Regions from separate parts of the Variovorax sp. LjRoot175 genome, predicted to be linked through region 2. Evidence: predicted binding sites of a transcription regulator. Region 2 holds the regulator's gene; the other holds the start of a gene.
What was found. The regulator NrdR, encoded in region 2, represses ribonucleotide reductase genes. The targets are predictions, from matches to a motif close to CACNANATNTNGTG.
Positions count from the first base shown of each region.

Region 1: the regulator NrdR is predicted to act here: its motif matches at 6,235-6,248, upstream of ACSQ89_RS24720 (ribonucleoside-diphosphate reductase subunit alpha).

Region 1 is NZ_CAXURY020000001.1:4,979,331-4,987,382, reverse strand. It holds gene ACSQ89_RS24740 (zinc-ribbon and DUF3426 domain-containing protein) at 1-94, shown strand, start outside; gene ACSQ89_RS24735 (carbohydrate kinase family protein) at 138-1,040, shown strand; gene ACSQ89_RS24730 (histone H1-like DNA-binding protein) at 1,144-1,623, opposite strand; gene ACSQ89_RS24725 (ribonucleotide-diphosphate reductase subunit beta) at 1,817-3,043, opposite strand; gene ACSQ89_RS24720 (ribonucleoside-diphosphate reductase subunit alpha) at 3,194-6,121, opposite strand; gene ampD (1,6-anhydro-N-acetylmuramyl-L-alanine amidase AmpD) at 6,471-7,067, opposite strand; gene ACSQ89_RS24710 (sigma-54-dependent transcriptional regulator) at 7,054-8,052, opposite strand, start outside.
Region 2 is NZ_CAXURY020000001.1:2,350,131-2,358,182, forward strand. It holds gene ribD (bifunctional diaminohydroxyphosphoribosylaminopyrimidine deaminase/5-amino-6-(5-phosphoribosylamino)uracil reductase RibD) at 1-846, opposite strand, end outside; gene nrdR (transcriptional regulator NrdR) at 1,277-1,720, opposite strand; gene glyA (serine hydroxymethyltransferase) at 1,736-2,980, opposite strand; ZMP/ZTP riboswitch at 3,022-3,148, opposite strand; gene ACSQ89_RS11820 (transglycosylase SLT domain-containing protein) at 3,188-4,021, opposite strand; gene ACSQ89_RS11825 (DUF748 domain-containing protein) at 4,618-8,052, shown strand, end outside.

The sequences.
Region 1 (8,052 bases), 2.6 Mb from region 2:
GCGCGCGGCGTCGTTGCCGCTGGCGCTGACCGGGCCCGAGGCCGCGGCACTGGCGCCGATCGCAGGCTACCGGGTGCTGGCCTTCTATCCTTGAGTCGCGCGCTCTTTTCTTTTTTCAATCAACCAACGGTTCATCCATGGCAGCAGTGATTTGCGGTTCCCTCGCGTTCGACACCATCATGACTTTCGAGGGACGGTTCGCCGATCAGATCCTTCCGGACCAGTTGCACATCCTCAACGTGTCCTTTCTCGTGCCCGGCCTCAGGCGCGACTTCGGTGGTTGTGCGGGCAACATCGCCTACAGCCTCAACGCGCTAGGTGGCACCGCACTGCCGATGGCGACGGTCGGCAGCGACGGCGTCGACTACCTGGAGCGGCTGCGAACGCTGGGCATCAGCACCGAGTTCGTGCGGCAGGTGGACGACAGCTTCACCGCGCAGGCCATGATCATGAACGACCGCGACAACAACCAGATCACGGCCTTCCACCCGGGCGCGATGCAGCAGGCGCACATCACGCGCATCGCGGCGCGCGAGGACATCCGGCTCGGCATCATCGCGCCCGACGGCCGCGAGGCGATGCTGCAGCATGCCGAGCAGCTCAAGGCTGCGGACATCCCTTTCGTGTTCGATCCCGGCCAGGGCCTGCCGATGTTCGACGGCAAGGAACTCGCGCATTTCGTCGACTTGGCCAGCTGGGTGGTGGTCAACGACTACGAGGGAAAGATGCTCTCGCAGCGCACGGGCTGGAGCCTTGCTGAGATCTCGAAGCGTGTGCGCGGACTGGTCGTGACGCTGGCCGCCGAAGGCTGCGAAGTGTGGACCGAAGGCGAGCGCGAGCACGTGCCCGGCGTGAAGCCGACGGCCGTGGTCGAGCCGACGGGTTGCGGCGATGCATGGCGCGGCGCGCTGCTGTTCGGGCTGGAGCAGGGCTGGCCGCTCGCGCGTTGCGCTGCGTTGGGCAACCGCATCGGCGCGCTCAAGATCGCGCAACGCGGGCCGCAGAATTACCAGGTGGATCGGAAGGCGCTCGGCCTCTGAGCCCATAAAAAAGCCCAGCACCTGTCTTCGGTGCCGGGCCAACCATAAAAAAGCCCAGCACCTTGCGGTGCCGGGCTTTGTGCCTTCAAGGCCGCTGAACGACTCAGGGCTTGCTGGCCGTCGGAAACGGCCAGGCTGCCTGGGGGTTCAGCGTCGTTTGCGCTGCAGGAGCAGGCGCTACGGCTGCCTTGGCGGGCGCTTTCGCGGCCTTCTTGGCAGCAGGCTTTTTCGCTGCTTTCTTGGCAGCAGGCTTCTTGGCTGCAGCCTTTTTCGCAGGCGCTTTCTTGGCAGGCGCCTTTTTCGCGGCGGCCTTCTTCGCCGGCGCCTTCTTGGCTGCTGCCTTCTTCGCAGGAGCCTTCTTCGCGGCGGCCTTCTTCGCCGGCGCCTTCTTCGCTGCTACCTTCTTGGCAGGAGCCTTCTTCGCAGCGGCCTTCTTCGCCGGTGCCTTCTTGGCTGCTACCTTCTTCGCAGGAGCCTTCTTCGCTACGACCTTCTTGGCCGGTGCCTTCTTGGCGGCGACCTTCTTAGCCGGAGCCTTCTTTGCAGCGGCTTTCTTGGCCGGCGCTTTCTTTGCAGTTGCCATTTCTATTTTCTCCTTGATCAAGTTGAAAAAATCAACCTTTTGAAGCACTCCACGCATGTTGGTAGCGTGAAGCGATTCATGGCGTTGGAGCAAGCCCCAGCACCATGAACACCTGAGCTTTTCACCGCCGCACTCTTCGGTGCGTGTAGCCGGCGAAAGCAATTCTTGAACTCACTTTATTTGTCGGAACGATTCAATCCCAGGAGAGCGCACCACCCGACTGATACTCGATCACGCGGGTTTCGAAGAAGTTGCGCTCCTTCTTCAGGTCAATCATTTCGCTCATCCAGGGGAACGGGTTTTCCTCGTTCGGGAAGAGCGTTTCCAGGCCGATCTGCTGCGCGCGCCGGTTGGCGATGTAGCGCAGGTAGCCCTTGAACATGGAGGCATTCATGCCGAGCACGCCGCGAGGCATGGTGTCTTCGGCGTATCGGTACTCGAGCTCGACGGCCTTCAGGAAGAGGGCCTTGATCTCGGCCTTGAACTCTGCGGTCCAGAGGTGTGGGTTCTCGAGTTTCAGCTGGTTGATCAGGTCGATGCCGAAGTTGCAGTGCATCGACTCGTCGCGCAGGATGTACTGGTACTGCTCCGCGGCGCCGGTCATCTTGTTCTGGCGGCCCAGCGCGAGGATCTGGGTGAAGCCGACGTAGAAGAACAGCCCCTCCATCAGGCAGGCGAAGACGATCAGCGACTTGAGCAGGGTCTGGTCGTTCTCGTGCGTGCCGGTGTGGAAGTGCGGGTCGCTGATGGCTTCGATGAAGGGGATCAGGAACTGGTCCTTCTCGCGGATCGACGGCACCTCGTTGTAGGCATTGAAGATCTCGCTCTCATCCAGGCCGAGCGACTCGACGATGTACTGGTAGGCGTGCGTGTGGATCGCTTCCTCGAAGGCCTGGCGCAGCAGGAACTGGCGGCACTCGGGGGCCGTGATGTGGCGGTAGGTGCCCAGCACGATGTTGTTGGCGGCCAGCGAATCGGCGGTCACGAAGAAGCCGAGGTTGCGCTTGACGATGCGGCGCTCGTCTTCGGTCAGGCCGTTCGGGTCTTTCCAGAGCGCGATGTCGCGCGTCATGTTCACTTCCTGCGGCATCCAGTGATTGGCGCAGGTGGCGAGGTACTTCTCCCAGGCCCACTTGTACTTGAACGGAACCAACTGGTTGACGTCGGTCTGGCCGTTGATGATGCGCTTGTCGGCGGCCTTCACGCGGCGCGCGGCCTGCGCTTGCGGCATGGAAGCCGGAGCAGGCCGCAGTGCGGCGCCATCATCGAGTGCGCGGAAAGTCGGGGCGATAGGCGCAATTTGCGAAGTCGGGAACTCCGACGAGCGACCGACGGTCGCGTCGTTGTTTGATGAGTGCCGCAATCCTTGTTGCAGATCCTTTGGCAAGGAGGGCTTGACTTCTTCGTCCCAGGTCAACATAGAAAAATCCAATGCTCAAATTATGTGAGCAACGATGTGAGTTGCAAAGTGCTGCTTCACATCGCGCTCCAATTATGTTGCCGTTATGTTGTTCGCATGCATCGCCATTTGTCAGGCGATGCCGCGAATCACGGCAACTTCACGCTGACATCACTGGCACGCTTCGCACGTCGGATCGTCGACGCCGCAGAACGCGATATCGGTCGCCGGCATCGCACTCAGCTGCGCTTGCGCTGCGAGCGCAGCCGCTTCGAGCGCACTCATGCCCGACGAAGATGCGTCGCCACTGCCATTGCTTCCCGAGGACACCGCGTTGAGCCGGCCCGATTGCACCGTCGATTTCTCGGCGTGCGTCGCGCTCTGCGTGCGCAGGTAGTAAGTGGTCTTCAGGCCGCGCAGCCACGCGAGCTTGTAGGTGTCGTCGAGCTTCTTGCCCGACGCGCCGGCCATGTAGATGTTGAGCGACTGCGCCTGGTCGATCCACTTCTGGCGACGCGCGGCGGCTTCCACCAGCCAGGTGGTTTCGACCTCGAACGCGGTGGCATAGAGCGCCTTGACGTCCTGCGGTACGCGGTCGATCGGGCGCAGCGAGCCGTCGAAGTGTTTGAGGTCCATCACCATCACGTCGTCCCACAGGCCCAGGCGCTTGAGGTCTCGCACCAGGTAGTGGTTGATGACGGTGAACTCGCCGGAGAGGTTCGACTTGACCGACAGGTTGCCGAAGCAGGGCTCGATCGAGGCGTCGACGCCGATGATGTTCGAGATGGTCGCCGTCGGCGCGATGGCGACGCAGTTGGAGTTGCGCATGCCGTCGGCCTTGATCTTCTGGCGCAGCGCATTCCAGTCGAGCGTGGACGAGCGGTCGACGTCGACGTAGCCGCCGCGCGCCTTCTCCAGCAGGTCGAGCGTGTCCGGCGGAAGCACTCCCTTGTCCCACAGCGAGCCCTTGTAGCTCGAATACTTGCCGCGCTCGCGCGCCAGTTCGGTCGAGGCCCAGTAGGCGTGGTAGCAGATCGCTTCCATCGACTCGTCGGCGAACTGCACCGCTTCCTGCGAGGCGTAGGGAATGCGCAGCTCGTACAGCGCGTCCTGGAAACCCATCACGCCGAGGCCGACCGGGCGATGGCGCAGGTTGGAGTCGCGCGCCTTCTTGACCGCGTAGTAGTTGATGTCGATCACGTTGTCGAGCATGCGCATCGCGGTCGAGATCGTGCGCTGGAGCTTTTCCTGGTCGACCTTGCCGTCCTTCAGATGCTGCAGCAGGTTGACCGAGCCGAGGTTGCAGACCGCGGTTTCGGTGTCGCTGGTGTTGAGCGTGATCTCGGTGCACAGGTTGGACGAATGGACCACGCCGGCATGCTGCTGGGGCGAGCGCACGTTGCAGGCATCCTTGAAGGTGATCCACGGATGCCCGGTCTCGAACAGCATCGTGAGCATCTTGCGCCAGAGATCGGTGGCCTGGACCGTGCGGCTCGGCTTGATCTCGCCGCGCGCGGCCTTCTCTTCGTAGGCGACGTAGGCGGTCTCGAAGTCGGTGCCGAACTTGTCGTGCAGGTCGGGCACGTTGGAGGGCGAGAACAGCGTCCAGCTGCCCTTTTCCATCACGCGGCGCATGAACAGGTCGGGAATCCAGTTCGCCGTGTTCATGTCGTGCGTGCGGCGGCGGTCGTCGCCGGTGTTCTTGCGCAGTTCGAGGAACTCCTCGATGTCGAGGTGCCAGCTTTCCAGGTAGGTGCAGACCGCGCCCTTGCGCTTGCCGCCCTGGTTGACCGCCACCGCGGTGTCGTTCACCACCTTGAGGAAGGGCACCACGCCCTGCGACTCGCCGTTGGTGCCCTTGATGTGGCTGCCGAGCGCGCGCACACGGGTCCAGTCGTTGCCCAGGCCGCCCGCGAACTTGGACAGCAGGGCGTTTTCCTTGATCGACTCGTAGATGCCGTCGAGGTCGTCGGGCACCGTGGTCAGGTAGCAGCTCGAGAGCTGCGAGCGCAGCGTGCCGCTGTTGAACAGGGTGGGCGTGCTCGACATGAAGTCGAAGGAGGACAGCACTTCGTAGAACTCGATCGCGCGGGCTTCGCGGTCGATTTCGTTGAGGGCCAGCCCCATCGCCACGCGCATGAAGAAAGCCTGCGGCAGTTCGATGCGGGTCTTGCGCACGTGCAGGAAGTAGCGGTCGTAGAGGGTCTGCAGGCCGAGGTAGTCGAACTGCAGGTCGCGCTGGGGCTTGAGCGCGGCGCCGAGGCGGTTCAGGTCGTACTGCAGCAGCTTCTCGTCGAGCAGCTCGTTGTCGACGCCCTTCTTGACGAACTGCGGGAAGTAGTCGGCGTAGGCCTGGGCACGTTCGGCCGGCATCACCTCGCGGCCGATGATCTCCTTGAAGATCGTGTGCAGCAGCAGGCGCGCGGTGGCGAAGGTGTAGTCGGGGTCCTTCTCGATCAGCGTGCGAGCCGCCAGGATCGACGCCTTGTAGACCTCGTCGAGCGGCACGCCGTCGTAGAGGTTGCGCATCGTTTCGGCCACGATCGGGCCGGCCGTGATGCTGTCGCCCAGGCCTTCGCAGGCGGATTCGATCAGGCCCTTGAGTTCGTTGAGGTCGAGCGCGACGCGCTCGCCGCGGTCGAGCACGTGCAGCGTCGAAACGGCGATCTGCGCGTCCTGTTCGCCCGACTTCGAGCGTTCCTGCGAGCGGCGCTCGCGGTACAGCACGTAGGCGCGCGCGATCTCGTGGTGGCCGCCGCGCATCAGGCCGAGTTCGACCTGGTCCTGCACGTCTTCGATGTGGAAGGTGCCGCCGCCCGGACGCGAGCGCACCATAGCGCGGACCACGCCCTGGGTCAGGTTGTCGACCGTCTCGCGCACGCTGGCGGAAGCCGCGCCCTGGGTGCCGTGCACCGCGAGGAAGGCCTTCATCATCGCGATCGCGATCTTGTTGGGCTCGAAGGGCACGACCGCGCCGTTGCGGCGAATGATCTGGTAGTGGGCGAGCGCGTTGCCGGCGGGCGAGCCTGCAACATCGTTTTTTTGCGGCGTCGAGGGTACGGCGCGAGGTGTGGCGGGGGTGTTCAGGGCAGTTTGCATTCGTTCCTCTGTTGGCAATTCTTGTTGGGGCGGTGGTGCCGCTTGTGGCCGGTTGCTCGGTATGAAGCACGGGGCAGGGCACACTATATCTAGGGTCTCGCGGGTCCACAACCCACTAGATGTAGTGTTTTCCCAATGGTTCAAGGAACAAGTTCACAGCGAAGAGCTCTCAGATGAAGAGCTATGCCGCGCCGTTGCTGACCCACCTTAGCGCCTGCCGCTGTCCATGGGCCTTGCAGGCGTTTTTGGGCCTGAAAGGCGCATGGTTGCTGCGCCGCCGGGGTTGCGCGATCGGCGTTGTTGCGCTGCATCCGCTGCGCATCGCGGGATGCATCGCGATTGAAAAATTTCAGCGCACCGCGACGACGTCGGGGAACATCGCGCGGTCCCAGCCCAGTTGCTCCTGCAGCAGGCGCCAGTCGAAGCCGCTGCCTGGGTCCGCCTTGCGCCCCGGCGCAATATGTTCATGGCCCGCGATGAACGCGATCGCATGGCGCTGCGCGAGCGCCGGGCAAAGGCTCGCGAGGGTCTCGTACTGGGCGGGCTCGAAGCCTTCGCCCTCCAGGCCTTCGAGCTCGATGCCGATCGAGTCGTCGTTGCAGTTGGCGCGGCCGCGCCACGATGAAGGACCGGCATGCCAGGCGCGGTCGTCGCAACTCACGAACTGCCACAGCTCGCCGCTGCGGCGCACATAGAAATGGGCCGAGACCTCGATGCCGCGGATGGTCTGGAAGTAGGGATGCGCATCCCAGTCCAGCTGGTTCGTGAAAAGCTGCTGGACCTCGTCGCCGCCATAACGTCCCGGCGGCAGGCTGATCGAATGCAGCACGATCAGATCGATCTGCGCGCCCTCGGGGCGCGGCCCGAAATTCGGCGAGCGCAGTTGCCGGGCGAAGCGGTACCAGCCGGCCTGCCAGAGGCCTGCGTTGTCTTCAGTCGTCGGCACCGTTGCCATTCGCCTCGTCGCCGCTGGGGGTCGCGATGCCCAGGCGCGCGATCCGGTAGCGAATCTGCCTGAGGCTCAGGCCGAGCCGCGCCGCGGCAGCGGTCCGGTTGAAGCCGCTCTCCTGCAGCGCACGCACGAGGATCTCGCGCTCCTGCTGGTCGAGATAACTCTGCAGGTCGCTCGGTACCGTGGGTGCCGGCTTTGCTTCGGAGGGCGCTGCTGTCGTGCTGGCTGCGGGCTGCTGTTCCGGAGTTGCCGGCGCCGGGGCCACAGGCAGTGCCATGCTGGCGCTGCCCACGAAATCGAGATGGAGCACGTCGCCATCGCTCAAGGCCACGGCGCGATGCAAAAGGTTTTCGAGCTCACGCACGTTGCCGTGCAGCGGATGCTCCGCGAGGCGCTGCAGCACATCGGGCGAAAGAACGGGCACCGGCATGCCGGCATCGCGCGCGATGCGTGCGAGCAGGGCCTCGCAGAGTGCGGGCAGGTCTTCGCGCCGCTCGCGCAAGGCCGGCACCGCGATCTCGATCACGTTGAGGCGATAGAACAGGTCCTGGCGGAAGCGGCCGGCTTGCACCTCGGCCTGCAGATCCTTGTGGGTGGCGCTCACGATGCGCACGTCGACCGCGTCTTCCTGTGTCGAACCGATCGGGCGCACGTTGCGCTCCTGGATCGCGCGCAGCAGTTTGGATTGCATCGGAAGCGGCAGGTCGCCGATCTCGTCCAGGAACAGCGTACCGCCGCGTGCGGCCTGGAAGTAGCCGTCGCGGTCCTGCGAGGAGCCGGTGTAGGAGCCTTTTCTCGCACCGAAGAATTCGGCCTCGAGCAGATTCTCGGGAATCGCGCCGCAGTTGACGGCGACGAAAGGGCCGTCGCTGCGCTGGCTGCAGGCATGCACCGCGCGCGCCACCAGTTCCTTGCCGGTGCCGGACTCGCCGCGCACCAGCACCGGCGCCATGCCGCGCGCCACCTTGGCGATGCGGGA
Region 2 (8,052 bases):
CAGCATGGCCGCGAGGTCGACCTTGCCCTGGGGGTTGGCGAGGTAGCTGACCGTCGCGCCCTTGGCCTCCAGCGCGGCCTGCCTGGCGTCGTTCCGGTTGGCGGCATAGATCCAGACGGGCCGGGCCGCGCCGAAGATCTTTGCCTCCGGCGGCGTCTGCAAATGGCTGTCGACCACCACGAGATGGGGCTGCCGCGGCGTTGGGACCAGCCGCACATCGAGGCGCGGATCGTCTTCGAGTACGGTGCCGACACCCGTCAGTACCGCACTTGCGCGCGCGCGCCAGGCGTGGCCGTCTGTGCGCGCTGCTTCCGAAGTGATCCATTGGCTGGTGCCGTTGGCCAGCGCCGTCTTGCCGTCGAGCGAAGCGGCGACCTTGAGCCGCACCCAGGGCGTCTTGCGGACCATGCGGCTGAAAAAGCCGAGGTTGAGTTCACGCGATTCATCAGCGCCCGCGCCGACCTCCAATTCGACGCCGGCGGCGCGCAGGCGCTCGAAACCCTGGCCGGCGACCAGCGGATTGGGATCGGCGATGGACGCCACGACTTTCTTGATGCCGGCCGCGATCAATGCGTCGCAGCAGGGGCCGGTGCGGCCATGGTGCGAGCAGGGCTCGAGCGTCACATAGGCCGTGGCGCCTTTGATCGGGCAATTGCGGGCGGCGGCGTCGCGCAAGGCCATGATTTCCGCATGAGGGCCGCCCACCGTTTGCGTGGAGCCTTGACCGATCACCGCGCCTTCTTCGTCGAGCAGAACGCAACCGACACGGGGATTCGGCTCCGCCTCGACGCTCGCCTGACGGGCGAGATCGAGCGCCTGCGCCATGGCCTGGATATCTCTATTCATGGGGGCGTCAATTCGCAATTCTTCAAATTCAGATTTGATTCAGATTTAGCGAGATTTCCGCTGATCCTTCAATTCAGTCCGTTTGTCGAAAGATTTATTCATGCATCGCTTCCGGAATTTAGACTTCGCGCCGAATTGATTGAGCCAGGGGAGGAAGTTCGCGCCGGCCTGTCGGCGCGGATTGAATGTATGAAGCGACCATTTTGCTCGGGCCGGGACGGGTCTCGCCGGCGACCTGCAGGGATTTGCGGTTTTACTCGAACTGTTGGTCGTGGTTGCGCTCTTGGCGACCCTGGCGTCGTTGGCTGTGCCGAGCTTCAACTCATTCCTCGCACGGCGTGCCGTAGACGCCACGGCAGATGGCCTCCGACGCCTGCGGTGCTCTGACGATCACGAATACCGGCGTCAGAGGCGCCGCTTCCGGTGCGTCTCAGATATCCCGCAGCAACTGCCGGAACTCGTCCACATCCTCAAAGCTTCTGTAAACCGAAGCAAAGCGCACGTACGCCACCTTGTCCATGCGCTTGAGCTCCCGCATCACCAGTTCGCCCACCTTGGTCGATTCGATTTCCCGCAAGCCGCTGGACAGGAGCTTCTGCTCGATGCGCAGCAGCGCATGGTCGATCTGCTCGATGCTCACCGGCCGCTTGCGCAGCGCCAGCATCATCGAGGCGCGGACCTTCTTGGGATCGAAGTCGGCGCGGCTGCCGTCCTTCTTGACCACGACCGGGAAATTGACGTCCGGCCGTTCGTAGGTGGTGAAGCGCTTGTCGCAGGCGCCGCACTGCCGGCGGCGCCGCACGAAGTCGCCGTCTTCCGAAACGCGGGTCTCGACGACCTGCGTTTCGAGGTGACCGCAAAAGGGGCACTTCATGCGGTCACTTTCGGTTCAACCGTAGACGGGAAAGCGGCTGGTCAGTGCATGCACCTTCGCACGCACCGCTTCGATGGTGGCGGCATCGCGCGGGTTGTCCAGCACGTCGGCGATCAGGTTCGCGGTGGCGCGCGCCTCCTCGTCCTTGAAACCGCGCGTGGTCAGCGCCGGGGTGCCGATGCGCACGCCGCTCGTGACCATCGGCTTTTCCGGATCGTTCGGGATCGCGTTCTTGTTGATCGTCATGTGGGCGCTGCCCAGCACGGCCTCGGCTTCCTTGCCGGTGATGCCCTTGGCGCGCAGGTCGACCAGCATCACATGGCTCTCGGTGCGGCCGCTCACGATGCGCAGGCCGCGCCCGGTGAGCGTTTCGGCAACGATCTGCGCGTTCTTGACCACCTGCTGCTGGTAGGCCTTGAACTCGGGCGAGAGCGCCTCCTTGAAGGCCACCGCCTTGGCCGCGATCACGTGCATCAGCGGTCCGCCCTGGAGGCCCGGGAAGATGGCGCTGTTGATCGCCTTCTCGTGCTGCGACTTCATAAGGATGATGCCGCCGCGCGGTCCGCGCAGGCTCTTGTGGGTGGTGGAGGTCACCACGTCCGCGTGCGGCACGGGGTTCGGGTAGACGCCGGCGGCGACCAGACCCGCGTAGTGGGCGATGTCGACCATGAAGATGGCGCCGACGTCCTTGGCCACCTTGGCGAAGCGCTCGAAATCGATGCGCAGCGAGTAGGCCGAGGCGCCCGCGATGATCAACTTGGGCATCGATTCGTGCGCCTTGCGCTCCATCGCGTCGTAGTCGATCTCTTCCTTGTCGTTCAGGCCGTAGCTCACGACGTTGAACCACTTGCCACTCATGTTGAGCGGCATGCCGTGGGTCAGGTGGCCGCCTTCGGCCAGGCTCATGCCCATGATGGTGTCGCCAGGCTTCAGGAAGGCCAGCATGACGGCCTCGTTGGCTGAGGCGCCGCAATGCGCCTGCACGTTGGCCGCGTCGGCGCCGAAGAGCTGCTTGACGCGGTCGATCGCCAGCTGCTCGGCCACGTCGACATGTTCGCAGCCGCCGTAATAGCGCTTGCCGGGATAGCCTTCGGCGTACTTGTTGGTGAGCTGCGTGCCTTGCGCGGCCATCACGGCAGGCGACGCGTAGTTCTCGCTCGCGATCAGCTCGATGTGCTGTTCCTGCCGGGCATGCTCGGCCTGGATGGCGGCCCAGATTTCGGGATCGGTCTGTTCGACCAGGATATTGCGGTTGTACATGGCAGTCCTTTAAGACGATGGTCCTTGTTCTTCAACCAAACAAGGGCTGCCCAGGCGAACGGCTGAACGCCTGCTCAAGACCGCGGGCGGCACGCTTCCCAGTGGTGTTCCACGTCAGCGCAATGCACCTGAAAAGGGTTGCGCCTATCGCCAGTCGCGTGCCGGTCGAGTGTAGCTGACGGCGATGGCCGCCGTCTTCGAAAGGGCCTACAGATCGGACAGCAACGCCACGCTCTGCGTGTTCGCTTCCGGCTTGGCGGGTGCCACCACGGGCAGCGGCTGCGCCCGCATGCCGGGCGGTGTCGGCGTGGTGGTGGGCGGCGTGCGTCCGCCGACCACCTGCTGCAGGCGCGCATGTTCGGCCAGTACCTTGCCGGCATAGCCGCCGTCGTCGGGCAGATTGGCGGCGCCGACATAGAACTTGAGGCCGCCCTCGAGCGAACCTGCGCGCGCGATGCATTCCTGCAGCACCTTGACGCCCACGCGCATGTTGGTCACCGGATCGAAGGCGGTCAGGGTGCCGCCCGCGCGTTCGTACTTCTCGCCGTGCACGCGGGTCATCACCTGCATCAGGCCCTGGGCGCCGACCTGGCTCTGGGCAAAGGGGTTGAAGCTGGATTCGACCGCCATGATGGCCAGGATCAGGGTCGGGTCGAGCTTGGTGCGCTTGCCGAGTTCGAAGGCTTCGGCCACCAGCACGCTCAACGGCTCGACGGCCACGCGGTACTTCTTGCTCAGCCAGTAGGCGACGGCGGCCTGCTGCTTGGGCAGCTCGTGCGGGCTCGCCGCCGTGGTGCGGTCGATGGCCGTCGGCTCGAGATCGGTTGCCTCCGGCGGCGGCTTGCGCGACTGGAGCCAGCCCATGAGCTGTTCTTCGCCGGACTGGCGCAGGTCCGGGCGCGCGGCCAGCGCCAGCGCAGCGAACACGATGGCCAAGCCGACCAGGGCAAAGCCGTTGTGGGTGATCTCGAAAAAACCGTCGGCCACATCGGACACGACGGTCCGCAGCCCGCGGGCCGTGGCTTCAAACGCCTGTTTCATCGCTCTTCCTTTCTGTGCGGCACCTGAGTCGCAGCGCCAGAAGGGCGATGGTCGAAGGCAGCGGCGCTTGGATTGGTACGAATCAGGTTCCGCGCAAGGAGGGGGAGTGGAGCGCGGCCACCTGACTAAGCCGAAAGAATTCAGCAGCGGATATTGGTGGAGTCCCGGCTGCCAAGTGGCGGCGGGGGCTACGCGGATTCTAGGAGGGGCTAAATACACGGTCAAGAATAAGGATTTGAGTTTTTATGCTAACAAGGCTTGAAAAGAAGAGGGGCGAATCGCCGGCCGCCGATCCATTGAAAAGCTCATTTGCAATCCTTGGAGCGCGCGCCTACCCTGAGGAGGCCTGAGCTTTCAGGCGTTAAACCAAGGTCCAGCAACCGGAAGAGCAATCGAACGGTTCAGCGGCCGAGGCCCAACGGTGGCAATCTCTTGCTGCCAGCACGGTCGGAACAAATTCACTTCCGGTCGAGCGAAAAGATGGCATGGGCGTTGCGCCCGCCATCGAGCCCGGAGGCCAGACTTCGCGTCGAGCCACCGGGCTTTCTTGTTTCTGGGAAGGTGCTCGCACTTTTGCGGCACACTCGCCCCCGATGATGAATGCTGCTTCGCTGAAACAGAACAAATGGGTGCGACGGGGAGTGCTGGCGTTGCTGGTGCTGCTCGGTCTCTGGCTGCTTGCCTGGTTGGCGGTGCCGCCGATCGCCAAGAGCCAGATCCAGAAGATCGCGAGCGAAAAGCTGGGTCGCCAGGTCACGGTCGGCAAGATCGACTTCAAGCCCTGGACGCTCGAGCTGACGCTGAAGGACCTGCGCATCGCCACGGCCGACGGCAGCCAGCCCCAGGTGGCGGTGGCGCGCATCTATGCCGATGCGGAGCTGCAATCGATCCTGCGTCTGGCGCCGGTGATTGATGCCATTGCCATCGACGCGCCGGCCATCCTGCTGACGCACCTGGCGGACGGCAAATACGACATCGACGACATCCTGGCCAAGCTCGCCAGTGCGCCCGACGCGCCCAAGAGCGAGCCGCCGCGCTTCGCGATCTACAACATCGCCATCACCGGCGGCGCGGTCGATTTCGACGACCAGACCGTCAAGCGCAGGCATGAGCTGCGCGACCTCGTGCTCAAGGTACCCTTTCTCAGCAATCTGCCTTCGCAGCGCGAAATCAAGACCGAGCCCAAGCTGGCCTTCGTCCTGAACGGCAGCGGATTCGATTCGGCCGCTTTCGCCACGCCCTTCGCGGAAAGCCGCAAGACCGACGCGCAGGTGCACTTCAAGGATCTGGACCTGGTGCCTTACCTGGGCTACATCCCCGGCGGCCTGCCGGTCGCCCTGCGCGCCGGCAAGCTCGACGCGGACCTCAAGATCGACTTCGAACGCACCGCCACCGCGGGCCTCAAGCTCTCCGGCACGGTCGCGGCGCACAGCATCAAGCTGGCGGATTCGAAGGGGCGCGATCTGCTCGGCTTCGATTCGCTCAAGGTTGCGCTGGCCGACGTCCGGCCGCTGGAGCGCGTGGTGCATCTGGGCGAGGTGGCGCTGGCCGCGCCGCAGCTGGTCGTGGCGCGCGATGCAGCCGGGCAGCTCAACCTGCTGGCCACCGACCGGGCCACCGGCGCAACCGAAAAAGTGACACCCTCCGCGGCACCCAACACGAACGGCGAACCTGTACCGAAGCCGGCCGAGCAGCCGGCCTGGCGGGTTCGGGTCGACAAGCTGGCGCTTTCCGGCGGCGAGATCGGCTGGCGCGACCAGACCACCCAGCCGGCCGCGGCCATCGACGTGAAGCAGCTCAACATCGAAGCCAGCGCCCTGACCTGGCCGATGGACAAGCCGGCGCCTTTCAGCGGTTCCACCTCGGTCGGCGGGGCCCCCCTCAAGTTCAGCGGCGAGGCGACCGACAAGGTGGCCAAGGTCCAGACCGAGGTTGAGGGCTTGCCGTTGTCGCTGGCGGCCCCGTACCTCGCGCAGAGCCTGGAGCCCACGCTCGACGGCAAGCTCAGCGGCCAGATCGACGTGGCCTGGGCCCAGCCCGATCTGAAGCTCAAGGCGCGCCGCGTCGCGGCCGACGGGCTCGCGCTGACGCAGGCCAAGACCGCGCTGGCGAGCGTCGGGCGCTTCGAGCTCGTGGATGCCGAAGTCGACATGACGAAGCACACGCTCGCGATCGCTTCGTTCACGGCCACCAGCCCCAAGGTCGTCGTCGAGCGCGACAACGAAAAGCGCTGGATGTTCGAACGCTGGCTGAAAACCCCGGCGGGCGGCAGCCAGAGCAACGGCGCGGCTGCCAAGGTCGCGGCGCCCAAGCCCGCCGGGGCGGCCGCTGCGCCGGGCGCCAACACCAAGCCGTGGGAGCTTTCCATCGGCACGGTGGCGGTCGACAATGGCGCGCTCTCTTATTCGGACAAGGCCGGCGCCACACCGGTGGCCTTCGAGATCAGCGCGCTGAAACTCAACGCGCAGAAGATCGCTCCCAACAGCGCCACCGCTTCGCCCTTGCAGCTTTCGGGGCGCATCGGTGCCGGCCGCGCGGAAGCCGGGCGCTTCGATTACAAGGGTTCGGTCGTGCTCAAGCCGGTGGCGGCCGAGGGTCGGCTGGAGGCGGCCGCCATTCCGGCCCATGCCTTCAAGGCCTACTACGCCGATGCACTGAACATCGACATCCGGCGCGCGTTCGCCAACTACCGCGGCACGGTCAAGTTCGCGACGGCACCCGCGGGCATGAGTCTCAAGCTGGCCGGCGATACGGCGCTGGACGACTTCCGCGCCAACAGCGCAGCGCTGACCCAGTCGCCGGGCTTGGCGACCCGCAGCAACCAGATCCTGAGCTGGAAGACGCTGAGCCTGCGTGGCCTGCAAGTCAACATGGCGCCCAGCGTGCCGCTGGCCGTGGACGTGCGCGAAACCACCCTGACTGACTTCTTCGCCCGCGTGATCGTCGATCCGACCGGTCGCCTCAACCTGCAGGACCTCACCAAGAAGCCCGGCCAGACGACCGCCGCCGTAGCGCCGGCAGGCGAACCCACCACGCGCCGCAGCCTCGGCGGCACGACCACCACGACCACCGCCAAGCCCGCCGCACGCTCGGGCGGCGCCCCCGTCTCGGCGGAAGCCATGGTCGGCGGCGCAACCGAGACCGCCGCACCGGCCCCGGCGGCTGTGGCCAAAGCGCCTGCGCCTGACAGCGGCGGCCCGGCGCCGGTCATCAATTTCGGTCCGATGAGCATGGTCAACGGACGCATCGATTTCACCGATCTGTTCGTCAAGCCCAATTATTCCGCCGACCTCAGCGAGCTGACCGGCAAGCTCAGCGCCTTCTCGTCGAAGCCGCAAGGCGACAAGCCAGCGCTGGCCGATCTCGAATTGCGCGGCAAGGCGCAGCAAACCGCCCAGCTCGAGATCACCGGCAAGCTCAATCCGCTGGCCAAGCCGCTCGAACTCGACATCACGGCCAAGATGCGCGAGCTCGATCTGCCGCCGCTGTCGCCGTACTCGGTGCGCTACGCCGGGCACGGCATCGAGCGCGGCAAGCTCAGCATGAACGTCACCTACAAGATCACGCCCGACGGCCAGCTCACCGCCACCAACAAGCTGGTGCTCAACCAGCTGCAGTTCGGCGACGAAGTGCAGGGCGCGCCGAACAGCCTGCCGGTGCGCCTGGCCGTCGCCCTGCTGGCCGACCGCAATGGCGTGATCGACATCGACTTTCCCGTCAGCGGCTCACTCAACGATCCGCAGTTCAGCCTCGGCCCGCTGATCTTCAAGGCGATCGTGAACCTGATCGTCAAGGCCGCCACCTCGCCGTTCAGCCTGCTCACGGGCGGACTGGGCGGCGGCAGCGGCGAGTCGAGCGCGATCACTTTCGCGCCCGGCAGTTCGGATCTTTCGCCGGCCGCCAAGGAAAGCCTCGACAAGGTGGTGAAGGCGCTCACGGACCGACCCGGGCTGCAGATGACCGTGGTCGGCACCGCCAGCCTCGAGCAGGAGCGCGAGGCCTACCAGCGCCAGCGCCTGCGCGCACTCGCC